DNA from 4 places in the Candidatus Thalassolituus haligoni genome. Region 3 is predicted to be linked to each of the others. Evidence: predicted binding sites of a transcription regulator. Region 3 holds the regulator's gene; each other region holds the start of a gene.
What was found. Region 3 encodes sigma-54, which starts transcription at its own class of promoters, with help from an activator protein. Its sites were predicted from a motif close to TGGCACNNNNNTTGCTNT; they were not measured.
Positions count from the first base shown of each region.

Region 1: a site for sigma-54 is predicted at 1,925-1,942, ahead of nifE (nitrogenase iron-molybdenum cofactor biosynthesis protein NifE). Genes of this name have one in related genera too.
Region 2: a site for sigma-54 is predicted at 2,381-2,398, ahead of SOJ49_RS18520 (TorF family putative porin). Genes of this name have one in related genera too.
Region 4: a site for sigma-54 is predicted at 2,512-2,529, ahead of SOJ49_RS12610 (CmpA/NrtA family ABC transporter substrate-binding protein). Genes of this name have one in related genera too.

Region 1 is NZ_CP139482.1:3,748,273-3,752,546, reverse strand. Features, by position in the region: gene feoB (Fe(2+) transporter permease subunit FeoB) at 1-516, opposite strand, end outside; gene SOJ49_RS16880 (ferrous iron transport protein A) at 513-749, opposite strand; gene SOJ49_RS16875 (hypothetical protein) at 1,113-1,601, shown strand; gene nifE (nitrogenase iron-molybdenum cofactor biosynthesis protein NifE) at 1,992-3,404, shown strand; gene nifN (nitrogenase iron-molybdenum cofactor biosynthesis protein NifN) at 3,415-4,274, shown strand, end outside.
Region 2 is NZ_CP139482.1:4,096,248-4,100,521, reverse strand. Features, by position in the region: gene SOJ49_RS18540 (ethanolamine ammonia-lyase subunit EutB) at 1-876, shown strand, start outside; gene eutC (ethanolamine ammonia-lyase subunit EutC) at 878-1,705, shown strand; gene SOJ49_RS18530 (hypothetical protein) at 1,751-1,954, shown strand; gene SOJ49_RS18525 (accessory factor UbiK family protein) at 1,924-2,178, opposite strand; gene SOJ49_RS18520 (TorF family putative porin) at 2,503-3,156, shown strand; gene glnK (P-II family nitrogen regulator) at 3,225-3,563, shown strand; gene SOJ49_RS18510 (ammonium transporter) at 3,618-4,274, shown strand, end outside.
Region 3 is NZ_CP139482.1:809,687-813,960, forward strand. Features, by position in the region: gene rapZ (RNase adapter RapZ) at 1-727, opposite strand, end outside; gene ptsN (PTS IIA-like nitrogen regulatory protein PtsN) at 754-1,212, opposite strand; gene hpf (ribosome hibernation-promoting factor, HPF/YfiA family) at 1,216-1,518, opposite strand; gene SOJ49_RS03645 (RNA polymerase factor sigma-54) at 1,570-3,060, opposite strand; gene lptB (LPS export ABC transporter ATP-binding protein) at 3,190-3,915, opposite strand; gene lptA (lipopolysaccharide transport periplasmic protein LptA) at 3,912-4,274, opposite strand, start outside.
Region 4 is NZ_CP139482.1:2,835,779-2,840,052, forward strand. Features, by position in the region: gene SOJ49_RS12595 (YgiQ family radical SAM protein) at 1-10, opposite strand, end outside; gene SOJ49_RS12600 (ANTAR domain-containing response regulator) at 420-986, shown strand; gene SOJ49_RS12605 (CmpA/NrtA family ABC transporter substrate-binding protein) at 994-2,163, shown strand; gene SOJ49_RS12610 (CmpA/NrtA family ABC transporter substrate-binding protein) at 2,658-4,043, shown strand; gene SOJ49_RS12615 (ABC transporter permease) at 4,168-4,274, shown strand, end outside.

The DNA of each region.
Region 1 (4,274 bases), 1.4 Mb from region 3:
GACGGCAGAATGCTGCAGGGCATGGCCAACGACGCGGCGTAATTCTTCAATACCATCGCCGGTCGACGCAACAATTGGTACAACCGCTACACCCAGCAGGGTAGACAGCTGCTGAGTATCAATATGTATTCCTTCCCGCTCGGCAACGTCAAGCATATTGACTGCGCATACCATGGGCACGCCCATATCCAGCAGCTGGGAAGTGAGATAAAGATTGCGCTCCAGGTTCGAGCCATCAAGAATATTAATGACCAGATCGGACTCGCCGCCGATAACAAAGTCTCGGGCGATACGCTCATCCAGAGACACGTCGTCATCCTGGCTGTCGAGTGCGTAAGTGCCTGGCAAATCGACCAGAGTCAGATTCTGGTCGCGAATAACCACGACACCTTCTTTACGCTCGACGGTTACCCCAGGCCAATTGCCAACTTTCTGGCGGGCACCGGTCAGTTGGTTGAACAGAGTGGTCTTGCCACAGTTAGGATTGCCGATCAGGCCGATTACAGCAGGTTTCACGTAATACTCTCCACCAGCAGGATGGTGGCTTCCTGTTTGCGCAGGCTCACCGAGGTTCCACGTAGCTGGATCTGAATAGGATCGCCAAGGGGGGCGACGCGACGGATTTCAATTTCTGCACCCGGTACAACGCCCAGTGCCAGGAGCTTGCGGCGGAACTGGGCTTCCGTAGCGGCAAATCCGGTTACCCGTACATGCTCACCAATACGTGCCTGATCCAGTGTCATGGTCATAGAATTTTCAGTCCGAACGAAGCTCAAGGGAAAAAATGATAATGTTTATCATTTGGATGGGCAAGTGCTGTTTGCCTTGTTTGCCTTGTTTGCGGATGTGCCGCAGATCACATCTACTGAATTGTGAGGGAGTTTTAGCGGAACTTTCTGACTGTCGATAAAATCATTTGGTATTTTTCTCGGGATCCGCTAATAAATAAATATTGTACTTATTCGGATTAAATAGAATCTCTTGCCGGGTATTCTGTGTAGTGTTCTTCTAAAAGCAGGTCTATACTTGCGTTAACATTAACCCGAATACATAGAATGTACCGTGTGTTGCACCGGATTTTTAGTTTCCGGATCATGCTGGTCGAGGTTTCTATGTGTTTACATACTGTCGCAGAGGTGAAAGTGAGCATTCTGGATAACGATATCGATAAGCGGATTCAGCAGCATCAACAAAAAATTGTTGAGCTCGAACAGATGAAAAAGGAACATGAGAAAAAGCTCAAGGGACTGGAAGAGTTTGACGTAGAGATCAAACGCCTGTGCGAACAGAATAATTTGTCTGAGTCTGAACTATATGTATCCCGTTCCGAGCAAATCGAGAATTGGGTTCTGGAAATGTCCCGGCAAGAATCGCCATTACCTATCTACAATAGCTTGCGCAAGCATTTTGAGCGGGCAGGAGTGCGTAGTGGCAAGCGTGAAAAGAAAATCGTGCAGCCAAAACCCAAGCTGGAAGTCGGTACTTATCGTAATCCGAACACGAACGAGAGCGTTGACAAAATCAAACGTAATCCTCGTCAGCTGGATCAGTGGATTGCCGAATTCGGTATGGATACCGTAAAAACCTGGAAAGAATCCTGATATAAGGCGGTAGCGAACATATTCGCTACCGCTTTTTTTATTGCACTGCGTAATATCCCAATGGCACTTCAACTACGGATCGTAATCTGCCCGGCTCGGGCGGTTGAAGCCAGTCAATCATCGCTATAACTCTCTTTTTCTCCAGCGTTTCCTGCTTGTGTCGATTGTTGCCGGAGTATGCTCACAACGTGCGTGCTCCTGCTCCCGGCAGCGTCTCTGGTCACAATCCCGCCATTGTCATATCCCCTCCAATCGTTTTGTCTTGTCGTGTTTACTACACGGTTTTTTGGTTGAAAATTTAATTAAATCAATTGGTTACATGCTGGCCCCTGGTTTGCACCTTGTCTTTCAGAGTTTTTCAGACACCGAATTTCGCAGAGAGGGCAGAGCATGAAAGCCAAAGACATCGCCGAGTTGATGGACGAGCCAGCCTGTGAGCACAACAAAAAGGAAAAGTCCGGTTGTGCCAAGCCGACGCCTGGTGCCACCGACGGCGGCTGTGCGTTTGATGGTGCCCAGATTGCCTTGCTGCCTATCGCTGATGTTGCCCATATCGTGCATGGCCCGATCGCGTGTGCGGGCAGCTCCTGGGATAACCGGGGTACCCGTTCCAGTGGCCCGACCTTGTATCGCATTGGCATGACCACTGACCTGACAGAACAGGATGTGGTGATGGGACGTGGCGAGAAGCGCCTGTTTCATTCCATCAAACAAGCGGTAGAAGACTACAACCCGCCAGCGGTCTTTGTTTACAACACCTGTGTTCCGGCACTGGTGGGTGATGATGTTGATGCTATTTGCAAAGCCGCTGAAGCGCGCTGGGGAGTGCCGGTCGTGCCGGTCGATGCCGCTGGTTTTTACGGCACCAAAAATCTTGGCAACCGCATCGCGGGTGAAGCCATGGTCAAGTACGTGGTCGGGCATCGTGACCCCGAGCCGTTACCTGAGTCGGTACAACGCCCTGGCATCAAGGTGCATGACGTGAACCTGGTTGGCGAATACAACATTGCTGGCGAATTCTGGTACGTATTACCTCTGCTGGATGAACTGGGTATCCGGGTGCTTTGCACACTGTCAGGTGATGCCCGGTTCCACGAAGTGCAAACCATGCATCATGCTGAAGTGAACATGATGGTGTGTTCCAAGGCGATGCTGAACGTCGCGCGCAAGCTGCAGGATCGTTTTGGCACGCCCTGGTTTGAAGGCAGCTTTTACGGCATTACCGATACCTCGCAAGCGTTGCGGGATTTTGCCCGTTTTATTGGTGATGACGACCTGACCCAGCGCACCGAAGCCCTGATCGAACGGGAAGAGAAACGTATTCGTGAAGAGCTGGAACCATGGCGTAAGCGGTTGGCCGGTAAGCGAGTACTTCTTTATACCGGCGGAGTAAAGTCCTGGTCGGTGATTTCTGCGCTGCAGGATCTTGGTATGAAAGTGGTTGCCACCGGCACCAAAAAGTCGACTGAAGAAGACAAGGCCCGTATTCGTGAACTGATGGGTGATGACGTCAAGATGCTGGATGAAGGCAGCCCCAAAGCCCTGCTGCAAACCGTCAAGGATTATCAAGCCGATATCCTCATTGCCGGTGGTCGCAATATGTATACCGCCCTGAAAGCCCGTATTCCATTTCTGGATATTAACCAGGAGCGTGAATTTGGTTATGCCGGTTACGACGGCATGCTGGAGCTGGTACGGCAGTTGTCACTGACCATTGAAAGCCCGGTATGGGAAGCCGTACGTCGCTCGGCACCTTGGGAAACCCCCGCCCGCCAGGGCGATCTGTTGTCAGCACAGGGATAAGGGGCAGAATATGAATAACGTTGTCAATATGGAACCGGGCAAGACCGAAGTGATCAAGAAGCGCAAAAAAGCGTTGTCGGTCAGCCCGTTAAAAACCAGTCAGACCATAGGCGGAGCGCTGGCCGTATTGGGGGTCGCCCGAGCAGTGCCTTTGATGCATGGCTCGCAAGGCTGCACCGCCTTCGCCAAAGTATTTTTTGTGCGTCATTTTCGCGAGCCGGTGCCGTTGCAAACCACCGCGATGGATCAAGTCAGCTCGGTGATGGGGGCGGATGGCAATATTGTTGAAGCGCTGAAAGTGATCTGTGAAAAAAGTGCACCGGCGTTAATTGGTCTGGTGACCACCGGTCTGGCAGAAACCCAGGGAGCCGATATCAAACGTGCGGTGGGCGAGTTTCGACGTCAGTATCCGCAGTTTGTCAGCACTGCGGTGATGGCAGTGAATACGCCAGATTTCAGTGGTTCTTTTGAAAGCGGTTTTGCTATCGCGGTAAAAGGCTTGCTGCAAACCCTGGTGCCTGCGGCCGAAGCAGACAACCCCCGTGCCGGTCTGCGTCACAAACAGGTAAATGTACTTTGTGGTGCCAATCTGTCTCCGACCGACCTGGAGTTTGTTGCCGAAAGTATCGAGAGCTTTGGCTTGCGGCCGCTGCTGATACCTGATTTGTCCGGTTCTCTGGATGGACATCTGTCTGATGAACCCTTCAGTCCGGTCACCACTGGTGGTGTCAGTGTTGCTGATATCGCCACTGCCGGTGAAAGCCTGGCGACGCTGGCTGTGGGTGAAAGCCTGCACAATTGCGGTCAGTGGCTGGAAAAACACACGACGGTACCGACACATTGCTTTGGCCATTTGATGGGACTGGATGC
Region 2 (4,274 bases), 1.1 Mb from region 3:
GTCGCCGCTTCGGTGCTGGATGGCTTGTTGTACGGCAGCGGCGATGCCGTGATTGGCATTAATCCGGCCAGCGATAATACCGAAGCGGTGATTACCCTAATGAAAATGCTGGACGATGTGATCCAGCATTACGATATACCAACCCAGAGCTGTGTCTTGACCCATGTGACCACGCACATCGAGGCGATGAATCGAGGTGCGCCGGTCGATCTGATTTTCCAGTCGATTGCTGGCACTCAGAAAGCCAACGACAGTTTTGGCATCAATCTGGCTTTGCTTCGGGAAGCCTATGATGCCGGCCAAACGCTGGCACGTGGCAGTGTCGGTCAGAATTGTATGTATTTTGAAACCGGGCAGGGCAGTGCCTTGTCGGCCAATGCGAATTTCGGGATGGATCAGCAAACCTGCGAAACCCGCGCCTATGCCGTTGCACGGGAGTTTAAACCGTTGCTGGTGAACACCGTGGTGGGCTTTATTGGTCCTGAATATTTGTACAACGGCAAGCAAATCATCCGCGCCGGTCTGGAAGACCATTTTTGCGGCAAATTGATGGGTGTGCCTATGGGCTGTGATATTTGTTACACCAATCATGCCGAGGCTGATCAGGATGATATGGATGTACTATTAACTCTGTTCGCGGCGGCGGGGGGGAGTTTTATTATGGGAATTCCAGGCTCTGACGACATCATGCTTAACTATCAGACGACGTCATTCCACGATGCCTTGTACGCACGTGAATTACTGGGTCTCAAACCAGCCCCGGAATTTGAAGCCTGGTTACAGCGCATTGGCATTTTTGATCAACAGAATCATCTGGCTTATGGCAATCAGAGTTTACCCGCTCCCTTTGAGCATGTGATGCGGGGAGGCCGATGATATGACCGACACCCTCCTGGTGGAAAACCCCTGGCAAGTCCTGCGCGAATATACCGATGCCCGTATTGGTCTTGGCCGTGCCGGTGTCAGCCTGCCGACGCGGGCGCATCTGGAATTCCAGCTGGCTCATGCCCGAGCCAGGGATGCCGTGCATTTGCCGCTGGATTTTGTGCAGCTGCAGCAGGATCTCGAACAGACGCTATTACAAGCCGGACTCAAGGGGCCTGTGCTGAAACTGGCCAGTCAGGCCAATGATCGACCTCAGTATTTGCAACGACCGGACTATGGTCGCCAACTGTCTGTTGCTAGTCGGGAGTGGCTGGCGCAATGGCTGACTGACAGCCAACCGGCGGCGTTTGATATTGCGATTGTTGTTGCAGATGGATTGTCTTCGCTGGCGGTACAACGACATGCCGCACCGCTGCTGGGCAGTTTGCTGGCTTCGCTGGCCGATACGCCGCTGCGGGTGGGGCCTGTGGTGATGGTTGAGCAGGGGCGGGTGGCAATTGGCGATCCTATCGGCGAGATCCTCAAGGCTCGTATGCTGGTGATGCTGATTGGTGAGCGCCCTGGATTAAGTTCGCCGGACTCGCTGGGCATCTACTTCACCTGGCAGCCTGCCAGTGGCAAGCACGACGCCAACCGTAATTGCATCTCCAATGTGCGTCACGAAGGTCTGCGTTATGAAGAAGCAACTCATAAACTGATGTACCTGCTGCTGGAAGCCGGTCGCCGTCAGCTGTCCGGGGTGGCATTAAAAGATGAATCCGATAACGGTCAGCAGCAGCTGAAGAACAAGCCCGGAAACTTGCTGCTGAATACACTCTAACTATTAATAATCACTACATTTACTGATACCAGCCGGAGAACCGCCATGAACAAATTGCAACTCGTCCTTAAACGCACGCTTTTTTATCCCAGTTTTCTGATGCTCTCGAGCGGCTTCTTTTTGCTCGAATTCCGCGGTTTGAGCGCTATTGCTACCGCAGCAGGGTTGGCATTGGCGCTGCATCTGGCCGTGAATGGCTACGATGTCTGGAAAGCGCGTCAGGTGGGGGTGTCGTCGGTAGACGGCTGATTTTCCAGCTGAGCCAGTCGGCTTTCCAGCTCGAGCAGCAGTGTGTGGGTTTTTTCCAATACGCGCTGCTGTGACTCGAATTCTTCCCGTGTCACCAGATTGGCACTACTGAACAGCAACTGCAGTCGGGATGCCATATTCTTGTGCATTTCTTCTGACAAGGATGCAAAGGGTGACTGTGCCAGTAACTGCTCGATTTTAAAGCGTATTTCGTTGGCGTTCATTTTTTATCTCCCGCTGTTTTGACGGCTGTTGCACGCTCAGAGAGCTGCTTGGCTAGCATGGCACTGTTGTGGCGCCAATGGTTACGAATATGCGCACCAGTATGGTGCTAAAAGAAATACAGTGCTCGATAAATGAGCAAATGGATTCTCAGAACCCAGAAAATTATATCAGGAAACCCACTAATAACGGGGTTTTCAAAGTTGGCACGGTCACTGCTAACTCTCACTCACAGAATTAAAACGGTGCTCAAGGTCGCAATTCCGGATCCCAAAGCATCGAGTCTGATCAATGACTAGCTTCGCTAACCGATGAAGGAAAAAACGATGAAAAAATTGTCTCAAGCTATCGTTCTTGCTGGTGCCATGACTGCAGGTCTGACCGCTGTTCAAACTGCCCAGGCAGAAATTTCTGCTTCTGTCGACATTGCCAGTATGTACCTGTGGCGTGGTCAGGATCTGGGTCTGGATAAGGGCACGGCAGTTGTATCCGGCGCTTTGGACTACAGCCATGAATCTGGCCTGTACGCTGGCGTATGGACCTCTTCCGGTGATTCCTCTCTGGGTAATGAAACTGACTTCTATGCCGGTTTTGCTGGCGCAGTCGGTGACTTTGGCTATGACCTGGGTTATGTCACATACATTTATTCAGAAACTGCTGCTGACGAATTCGACGACGCTGCAGAATTTTACCTGGGTCTGTCTTACAGCATGGTTGGTATTACTTTCTACGTACCAAGCGATTCTGATGCAGATGGCCTGTACACCGTACTGGGTGTTGATATTCCTGATACCAGCTTCTCTGTTGCTCTGGGTAACTACAGCGATATCGATGATGAGTACACTCACCTTGACGTGTCTTACGCTTACAACGACAGTGTTGGATTCACTGTATCCAAGATTGTTGATGAAGCCAACGAAGACAGCTACGACAAGTCCATGCGTTACGTTGTGTCTTACAGCCTGCCTATCGAGATGTAAAAAGCATACAATGGCCTGTGCCCTCGCACAGGCCATTCCCATCCTTTAGCTTAAAATAGGAGTTTTCTATGAAACTCATTACTGCTGTTGTGAAGCCGTTCAAGCTGGACGACGTGCGTGAAGCACTGTCTGAAATCGGTGTTCAGGGTATCACTGTGACTGAGGTCAAAGGCTTTGGTCGTCAGAAAGGTCATACCGAGTTGTACCGTGGTGCCGAGTACGTGGTCGATTTCTTGCCTAAAGTCAAAATCGAAGTGGCTGTTGCCGAAGATCTGACAGACAAGGTTATTGAAGCTATCACCAAAGCTGCCAATACCGGCAAAATTGGCGACGGCAAGATTTTTGTTACAACTCTGGAGCAGGTTGTACGTATCCGTACCGGTGAAACCGGCGCTGACGCGCTCTGATCCTTTTCAGTTCTAACTAACAGATAAAATCTAGCCTGATGCGGGGGGCTTAGAATGGAAAACAATATTTACGAATTGCAATACGCCATGGACACCTTTTATTTCCTGGTATGTGGCGCGTTGGTTATGTGGATGGCTGCTGGTTTTGCCATGCTGGAAGCGGGCCTGGTTCGCGCCAAAAACACGACCGAAATTCTGACTAAAAACATCGCGCTGTATGCGATCGCTTGCACCATGTACTTGGTGTGTGGCTACGAGTTGATGTACGGCGGTGGTTTCTTTCTGGACGGTATTGCAGATGTGGATCCTGCTGCTGTGTTGGGTGACTTTGCGGCACGTGAAGACGGTTTCCAGGGTGGTTCAATCTACGCCGGTGCGTCTGACTTCTTCTTCCAGGTTGTCTTCGTAGCAACTGCCATGTCTATTGTGTCTGGTGCGGTTGCTGAGCGTATGAAGCTGGGTGCTTTCATGGTCTTTGCCGTTGTTATGACTGGTTTTATCTATCCAATGGAAGGCAGCTGGACTTGGGGTGGCAACTCCGTGTTCGGAATGTTCAGCCTGGGTGATGACTTCGGTTTCTCTGACTTTGCTGGTTCCGGTATTGTTCACATGGCGGGTGCTGCTGCTGCTCTGGCGGGTGTTATTCTGCTGGGTGCACGTAAAGGCAAGTACGGTCCAAATGGTGAAATCCGTGCAATCCCTGGTGCCAAC
Region 3 (4,274 bases):
AGCTGCGGTTATTTTCAGCAAAACGGGGTAGCCAACGCAACAGGTATGCCTGAATATCATTAAATAGTTCGGTGACTTCCTGTTGGCCGGACAAGAACTCGATGATGGCCGGGTCTTGCCCAGTCAGCGGGCGCAACTCATGCTGCCAGTAGGGATTGGGCAGGTTGCGCACATCGAAAACGAAGTCGGCATCCAGGGGAATGCCCTGTTTGAAGCCGAACGACTGGAACAGCACAGCCATGTCCGGAGTGATTTTCTCGGCCACTCGCAGTTTGATCAGGCTCCGCAGCTCATGTACCGACATGCGTGTCGTATCCAGAGTCAGATCCGCGAGGTTGGCGACGGGTTCGAGTAATTCGGTTTCGCGCTCAATGGCTTCCGCCAGGGAAATATTGTCATTGGTGAGCGGATGCTTGCGCCGGGTTGAACTGAAGCGTTGTAACAGGACTTCTTCGGTGGCATCAAGAAAAACGATGTCGACCTGGCGATACTGCTCCGGCAAGCGGGTCAGCACCTGGGTCAGTTGCTCTATGGCATCGGGCAGGTTACGAACGTCAACACTGACAGCAACGTTGGCGCGTTTTTCTGCACTGTAGGGCAGGCCTGCGAGTGCTGGCAGTAAATCGACCGGTAGATTATCGATGCAATAAAACCCGAGGTCTTCAAGCACCGCCAGTGCGCTGGATTTACCTGAGCCTGAACGGCCACTGATCACAACCAGACGCATGTACTGTCTCCGTGTTTTGGGCAAGGTCAGTTGTCGGCCAGCGCCCGTTGATACAGTTCCTGGTCGCTGCTCGCACTGCGTAATAGGTGGCGATATTGGCTCTGGCTGAAATTTTCTGCCAGGGTTGCCAGTATTTTCAGGTGGTCGTCTGTTGCTTCTTCAGGCACCAGCAAGGCAAATACAAGATCGACTGGCTGATGGTCTATGGCATCAAAGTCGATGGCCTCGCGCAGGTGGAGTAATACCCCAACGGCCCGTTCACATTGCCGTAATCGACAGTGAGGGATAGCGATGCCTTCGCCAATGCCGGTACTGCCAAGGCGCTCACGCCCAAGCAGACGTTCAAAAACCTCATCCGATGAGCTGCCATCCACTTCTTCAGCAATCAGCTCTGCCAGAAACTCCAGCAGTTTTTTTTTGCTGGTAATGGCGACATCGGTACGAGTACGTTCAGGCGCAAGAATATCGGCAATCGCTATGCTCATGTGTCAGCCTTGTCCGTGCTGTCGGGCAACCAGTTTTTCTTTGTGTTTCAGCACTTGCCGATCCAGTTTGTCGGCCAGCAAGTCAATGGCAGCGTACATGTCGTCATGGGATGACGTCGCATGAAAATCGGCACCACTGACGTGCAGCGATGCTTCTGCCAGCTGACGGCCTTTTTCAAGGGTCAGGGTAACCTGACCAGAGGTAATGGGTTCGGCATGCCGCTCAAGGCGAACCAGTTTTTCCTTGACGTATTCTTCCATGGCTTCGGTAACTTCGACATGGTGTCCACTGATATTGATGCTCATAAACGGCTCCTTATGGCTCGCTTTAAACCGAACAAGGATCGACGGGGTCGATCAAATCAACTGTTTCCGCTCATTCGATGGCGGAATCATCATTGCCTCACGATATTTGGCCACCGTGCGGCGTGCAACCTGAATTCCCTTGTCTCCGAGGACGACGGCGATCTTGTTGTCACTCAGTGGCTTGCGCGGGTTTTCTTCGCTAATCAGCTTCTTGATCATGGCGCGAATGGCGGTTGATGAACATTCGCCGCCAGCATCGGTACTGACATGGCTGGAGAAAAAGTACTTCAGTTCAAAAATACCACGCGGTGTGTGCATGAATTTTTGCGTCGTTACCCGTGAAATGGTCGACTCGTGCATACCAACGGCATCGGCAATATCATGCAGTACCAGTGGTTTCATAGCTTCTTCGCCCTGCTCAAAAAAGTCGAGCTGATATTCGACAATTTTGGTAGCGACTTTCAGCAGGGTTTCGTTGCGGCTTTGCAGGCTTTTGATAAACCAGCGCGCTTCTTGCAGGTGATCTTTGAGGAAGGCGTTGTCGGCACTGCTGTCTGAGCGGCGCACCAACGAGGCGTAGTCGGAGTTTACCCGCAGTTTGGGGGCAATATCCGGGTTCAGTTCAACGCGCCATTCATCGCGGATGTTACGCACGATCACGTCGGGCACAACGTATTCTGACTGTTCGGAGCTGATTCCGGCTCCTGGTTTGGGATTCAACTCCTTGACCAGGCGTAATACGGCTTTGAGGTCTTCTTCTTTCAGCCGGGTTTTGCGCATCAGCGTGGGGTAGTCTTTACTGCCCAGCAGGGCAATGTAGTCACCGATCACCAGTTTGGCTTCTGCCAGCCAGGGAGTGTCGGCTGGCAGCTGGTTTAACTGCAGGATCAGGCATTCGCGCAGGTCGCGGGCAAAAACACCAGCCGGATCAAACTGTTGCAGGCGTTTGAGTACGGCCTGGACTTCGTCTTCCTCAACCCCAAATTCCGGATCCATGGAACCCAGTACGTCGTCTATGGTGGTGTGGAGGTAGCCGTCGTCGTCGACACCGTCAATCAGCATGGTGGCAATCTCGCGATCGACATCACTCATGGGAGTCAGATTCAGTTGCCATTCCAGATGCCCTTGCAGGTCGTCGGAGGTGGCATGACGGGAGTCGTAGTCAAAGTCGTCGTCGCCGACAGAGCCTGAACCGGAGGAAACGCCAGCGGTAGTCTGGAAGGTATCGTCCCAATTGCTGTCGACCGGCAGGTCATCCGGCATCTTGTCGTCCGACCACTGTTCACCCAGTTCCTGGGTGTCGGTGTCGGTCGCTGTCGCCGTGACGGCGGCTTCTCGCTCCTGATCGCCGTTGGTTTGCTGGGCATCCGTATAGTCGTCGTGCTCGGACTCTTCGAATTCCAGCATGGGATTGGAATCCAGGGCTTCCTGGATTTCCTGTTGCAGATCAAGGGTAGACAATTGCAGCAGTCGAATTGCCTGTTGCAGCTGAGGGGTCATGGTCAGCTGCTGACCCATTTTTAACTGAAGCGATGCTTTCATACAGCGTTATAGTTCATCGGTTGTCGGCATGGTCTGTGCATTATACGCCAGCCTGTGAGGCTGGGAATGCTTTTCATGGTGTCGAAATGAAACAGCGCCGGGCATCATAGCCCTGTAAGCCAGTAAGAATCAAAGACGGAAGTCCTGACCAAGGTAGATGGCCCGAACCTGTTCGTTGGCGAGTACTTCATCGGCGCTGCCTTCGGCAATAATGTGTCCACCGCCTACGATATAGGCTTTTTCACAAATTGCGAGGGTTTCGCGGACGTTGTGATCGGTAATCAGTACGCCAATGCCGCGCGCCTTGAGCTGGCGAATGATGGCCATAATGTCGGATACGGAAATCGGGTCGACACCGGCAAAGGGTTCATCAAGCAAAATAAAGGAGGGTTCGGCGGCCAGTGCCCGGGCAATTTCTACCCGGCGGCGTTCACCGCCGGAGAGTGACATCCCCAGGCTGCTGCGAATGTGCTGGATGTGAAATTCGTCCAGCAGTTGTTCCAGCTGTTGCTGGCGTTGGGGTTTTTTCAGTTCCGTGCGGGTTTCCAGAATGGCCATGATGTTGTCTTCGACGCTGAGCTTGCGGAAGATCGAGGCTTCTTGTGGCAGATAGCCAATGCCTTTCTGGGCACGGCCATGCATGGGCAGGTGACTGATGTCGTCGTCGTCAATTTTGACGCGTCCCTTGTCGGCCTGTACCAGGTTGACAATCATGTAAAAACAGGTGGTTTTACCGGCTCCGTTAGGGCCGAGCAGGCCGACAATTTGTCCGCTGCTGACGGCAAGGGATACGTCTTTGACGACCTCTCGGCCGCTGTAGCTTTTGGCCAGATGTTCCGCCCTGAGCGTTTTCATGGTTGTGCTTCCGTGTCGGGCTGGGGCTGGATAATCACCCGGATACGCTGTTTGTCTTCCGACTCAGCCGTACCATCGGCAGGCGTGTCGGAGCCGCTGGCGGTCACGGTTTCCTGTTCAATGTCGTAGCGAATCAGTTCGCCACTGAAGAGGTTGTTTTCCTGGCGTAATTCGGCATTGCCTTTAAACGCGATTTCCTTGCGGGTGGCGTAAAAATCGATGCGATTGGCGGTTGCCTGAGTGACCGGCTTGTTGCTGCTGACCTGTTGCTGGTAGCGGGCGGGTTGACCTTCGGCGATGGCTTGTTCGAGAATTTTGCCGTTCAGGATCAGTACCAGGCGTTCAGATTCGATTTTCAG
Region 4 (4,274 bases), 2.0 Mb from region 3:
ACTGCGACATAAATTTCAAGCTCTTGTATACACGGACTGGCGGACGCCAAAGAGCGGCTATTCTCCCAAAATTCGGGCCAAGACTGAAGAATAACCCAGTTAAATAGTCGGAAATTAACCATAATATAGCAATTAACCCTGTCAACACTTGGCGAGCATGTAAGTAAGACGGAAGAACATGCCTTATTCCGGCTCCAGCTTGCCTGCTATCCCGTTTTAAAACCCGGCACCGGCAAGGAGATAGCAGAAATCCGGCATTGGCAGCTGCGTCCATGACAACAGTCAGTCGCTCCCATACGCTGCTGCTATTCCGCCAAAAACTGCTACCATCGCTCTCCTAACTTGCCGAGATACAGCTCAACATAATGTCCCACCGTGAATCACAAAAAAGACCGGGGAAAAACGCAACACCCCGAATCATGGTTGTCGACGATCAGGCGCCTCGTGCCGCGATCCTGCAGCAGGCCTTGTCGGATGCCGGCTGCGAAGTCGTTGCCTGTCTGGCCAGTGCTCAGGGCCTGATGAAAAAGGTGATGGAACACCAGCCAGACGTCATCATTATCGACATCGAAAGTCCCGACCGAGACATGCTGGAGCACATGACCGTGCTTAACCAACATAACCCTAAACCGGTGATTATGTTCTCCGATGAAGACGACCCCGCCACCATTGAAAAAGCAGTGCGTGCGGGTGTCAGCGCCTACGTCGTCGACGGGCTCAATCCTGCCCGCGTCAAGTCGATCATGGATGTCGCCGTCGCCCGTTTCCGGGAGTTTCAGGCATTACGTGGTGAACTGGAAAAAACCAAAAACCAGCTGGCTGACCGACGCTTGCTGGACGAAGCCAAATCTTTGTTGATGAAGCAAAAGAACATGTCGGAAGAAGAGGCGTATCACGCCATGCGCAAGATGGCTATGGATCGTGGCCAACGTATGGTCGATGTCGCTAAAAACATCATTTCGGTGATGAACCTGCTGAACGGTTAACCTGACTATGACAGATACTGATACCCAACTGGAAAAATCCGACCTGATACTGGGCTACATGCCACTGAGTGACAGCCTTCCATTACTGGTTGCCGATACCCAGGGCTATTTTGAGGCCGAGGGCCTTCACGTCGAACTGCAACAAGAAGTATCCTGGGCCAATATTCGCGACAAGGTACTGGTCGGTCACCTCGATGGTGCCCAGATGCTGGCCCCCATGCTATTGGCAACCCATCTCGGTCTTGGCGGCCTGAAAAAAGCCATGATGACCCCCTTTGCCTTCGGCCTGAATGGCAACGCCTTTACCATCTCACGATCGTTAGGTAAACAACTGGACGCCAATTCTCCTGAGCATGTTCTAGCCGGTGACGCCGTCGCTGCTGGCAAGGCATTAAAACAGGTTATCAAGGCACGGCGTTCTTGCGGCGACCAACCGCTGGTGTTTGCCACCGTTTACCCTTACTCCATTCATAATCTGTTACTGCGTGACTGGCTGGCAGCCTCAGGTGTTGACCCGGATCAGGACGTCACGCTGGTCGTTCTGCCACCGTCACAGATGGTAGATCACCTGTCGCTGTCCCACATCGACGGATTTTGTGCTGGTGCACCCTGGAACTCAGTGGCTATCCAGAAAAATGTCGGTGAATGCCTGCTGACTGGCCCCGACTTATGGCGCAGTGCCCCAGACAAGGTACTCGGCTTGACTCAGGAGTGGGCCAACGCCCATCCCAATACCACTCTGGCGCTGGTACGTGCGCTGGACAAGGCGACGGTCTGGCTGGATGAGAATCGCAACGCCGCAGGCACATTACTGGCTGAAGCCATTCATGTACCCATTGCCGCAGCCCTGCCTGCGCTGGTCGGCGAATTTATCTACCGCACTGGTGAAACCAAACAACAACAGCCGGATATGTTGATATTCCATCGCTCTCTCGCCAATTATCCATGGCAGGAACATGGCTGCTGGTTCCTGAAACAGATGCAACGCTGGGGCTGGGTCAGTTCCGCACTGGACTGCGAAGAAGTGGTGAGCCACTGCTACCGCACCGATCTGTACCACCAGGCGCTGCAGCTACCCACCTTGCTGGAAGGCACCCAACTGTCGTTGGATCACAGCGAAGAATGGCAACTCGAAGGCATTGTCATGTCACCCACTGCGTTTACCTATCGTCGTTGACCAAGCCAAACCGCATGCCACTGGTTTGGCATGCGGGCACTGCCTGGGCCATATGACACCCCATCAGTGACACCCCACCAGTACCCTTCCTTCCCTGAAACCTCGTAGTCTGCCCACTGTCGCCCCTCCGTAAAGCCACAACCTACCCTGGAGCCATCGGTCAATAAACGCCCCAAACCGGGGTGGGCTAGCAACATGCTGCACCAGATTTGTGCTGTCATATCGTGCGATCACGATGCCATACCGTTCACGACCCAGGGAAAAGATATCGATTCAAGGCCAACAGAATGCCCGCTATTCGGGCTTTCTGGCCCGTTTCGTTCATTTTTCTGGTTTATTAAACGCTTTTGGCACAGCGTTTGAATAACAGTCCATACATAAGCCCAACGGCGGGCTTCATTTGAAAACACAGAATCCAAGCAAAGGCGCTACAACGTTAATCGTTGTCGCGCCTTTTTTTTGTTTAAAAACCCGCTCCAGAGAGAGGAAGCATAATGCAAGGAATTAACCAACTGCGCCGGAAATTACTGACCAGCGCCGCCATTCTGGCAACTGGTCTGGTAACAATTGGTGCACCTGCAGCGCTGGCGAAAGAGTATCCTGAAAAAGAAGAACTCAAGTTTGGCTTTATCAAGCTGACTGACATGGCTCCTCTGGCCATTGCGTATGAAAAAGGCTATTTCGAAGACGAAGGCCTGTACGTCACTCTGGAAGCGCAAGCAAACTGGAAAGTACTGTTGGATCGCGTTATTGATGGCCAGCTCGACGGTGCACACATGTTGGCAGGCCAGCCTCTCGGTGCCACCATTGGTTTTGGTACCAAGGCCGACATCATCACCGCTTTCAGCATGGATCTGAATGGTAATGCCATTACCGTTTCCAACGACATCTGGAAGCAAATGAAGCCTTACGTGCCTATGGGTGCCGATGGCAAGCCAGTGCACCCGATCAAGGCAGATGCACTGAAGCCGGTCGTTGACAAGTACAAGGCGGAAGGCAAGCCGTTCAACATGGGTATGGTATTCCCGGTATCCACGCACAACTATGAGCTGCGTTACTGGCTGGCGGCTGGCGGCATTCACCCTGGCTACTATGCACCAGCCAAGGGCGATACCTCCGGTAAGATCAACGCCGATGCGCTGCTGTCTGTCACCCCGCCACCACAAATGCCATCCACCATGGAAGCTGGCACCATCTATGGTTACTGCGTGGGCGAACCCTGGAACCAGCAAGCCGTATTTAAAGGTATCGGCGTACCGGTGGTTACTGACTATGAAATCTGGAAAAACAACCCTGAAAAAGTCTTTGGTGTAAGCCAGCAATGGGCTGAAAAATACCCGATTACCCATAAAGCCGTGGTCAAGGCACTGATCCGTGCAGCAGCCTGGCTGGATGCGGACAACAACGCCAACCGTCCTGAAGCTGTAAAAATTCTCTCCAAATCTGACTATGTCGGCGCCGATTACGACGTTATCGCCAATTCCATGACCGGTACCTTTGAATACGAGAAAGGCGACAAGCGTGACGTGCCTGATTTCAACGTGTTCTTCCGTTACAACGCCACCTACCCGTACTACTCCGATGCTATCTGGTACCTGACCCAAATGCGTCGTTGGGGTCAGATTGCCGACGAGAAGCCAGACAGCTGGTATATGGACGTGGCCAAAAAAGTCTACCGTCCTGACATCTATGCCACAGCTGCCAAAGAGCTGATCAAGGAAGGCAAACTGAAAGCGGCTGACTTCCCTGACTTCGGCAAGGAAGACGGCTTCAAGGCACCACAAACCCAGTTCATCGATGGTATTACCTACGATGGCAAAGAACCTAATGCCTACTTGAAGAAATTCAAGATTGGTCTGAAAGGTGACGACACTATCTAACTATCCATAGATAGGTCTGATCAGTGTGCCTGCCAACGCCACAAGTGATGGCAGGCACACGACACATAGCGGGGAAGTTTCCCCGAAAGTCAGCAACTACCCCGCTACCCCGGAGATATAAAAAATGAATATTGCACTGTCGAACCTGCCGTGGCTTGAGCCCATCGTGAAAATCATACAGGGCGACAACATAAGCCAGAATGTCCAGATCATAGCCAAAGCCATTGGCGT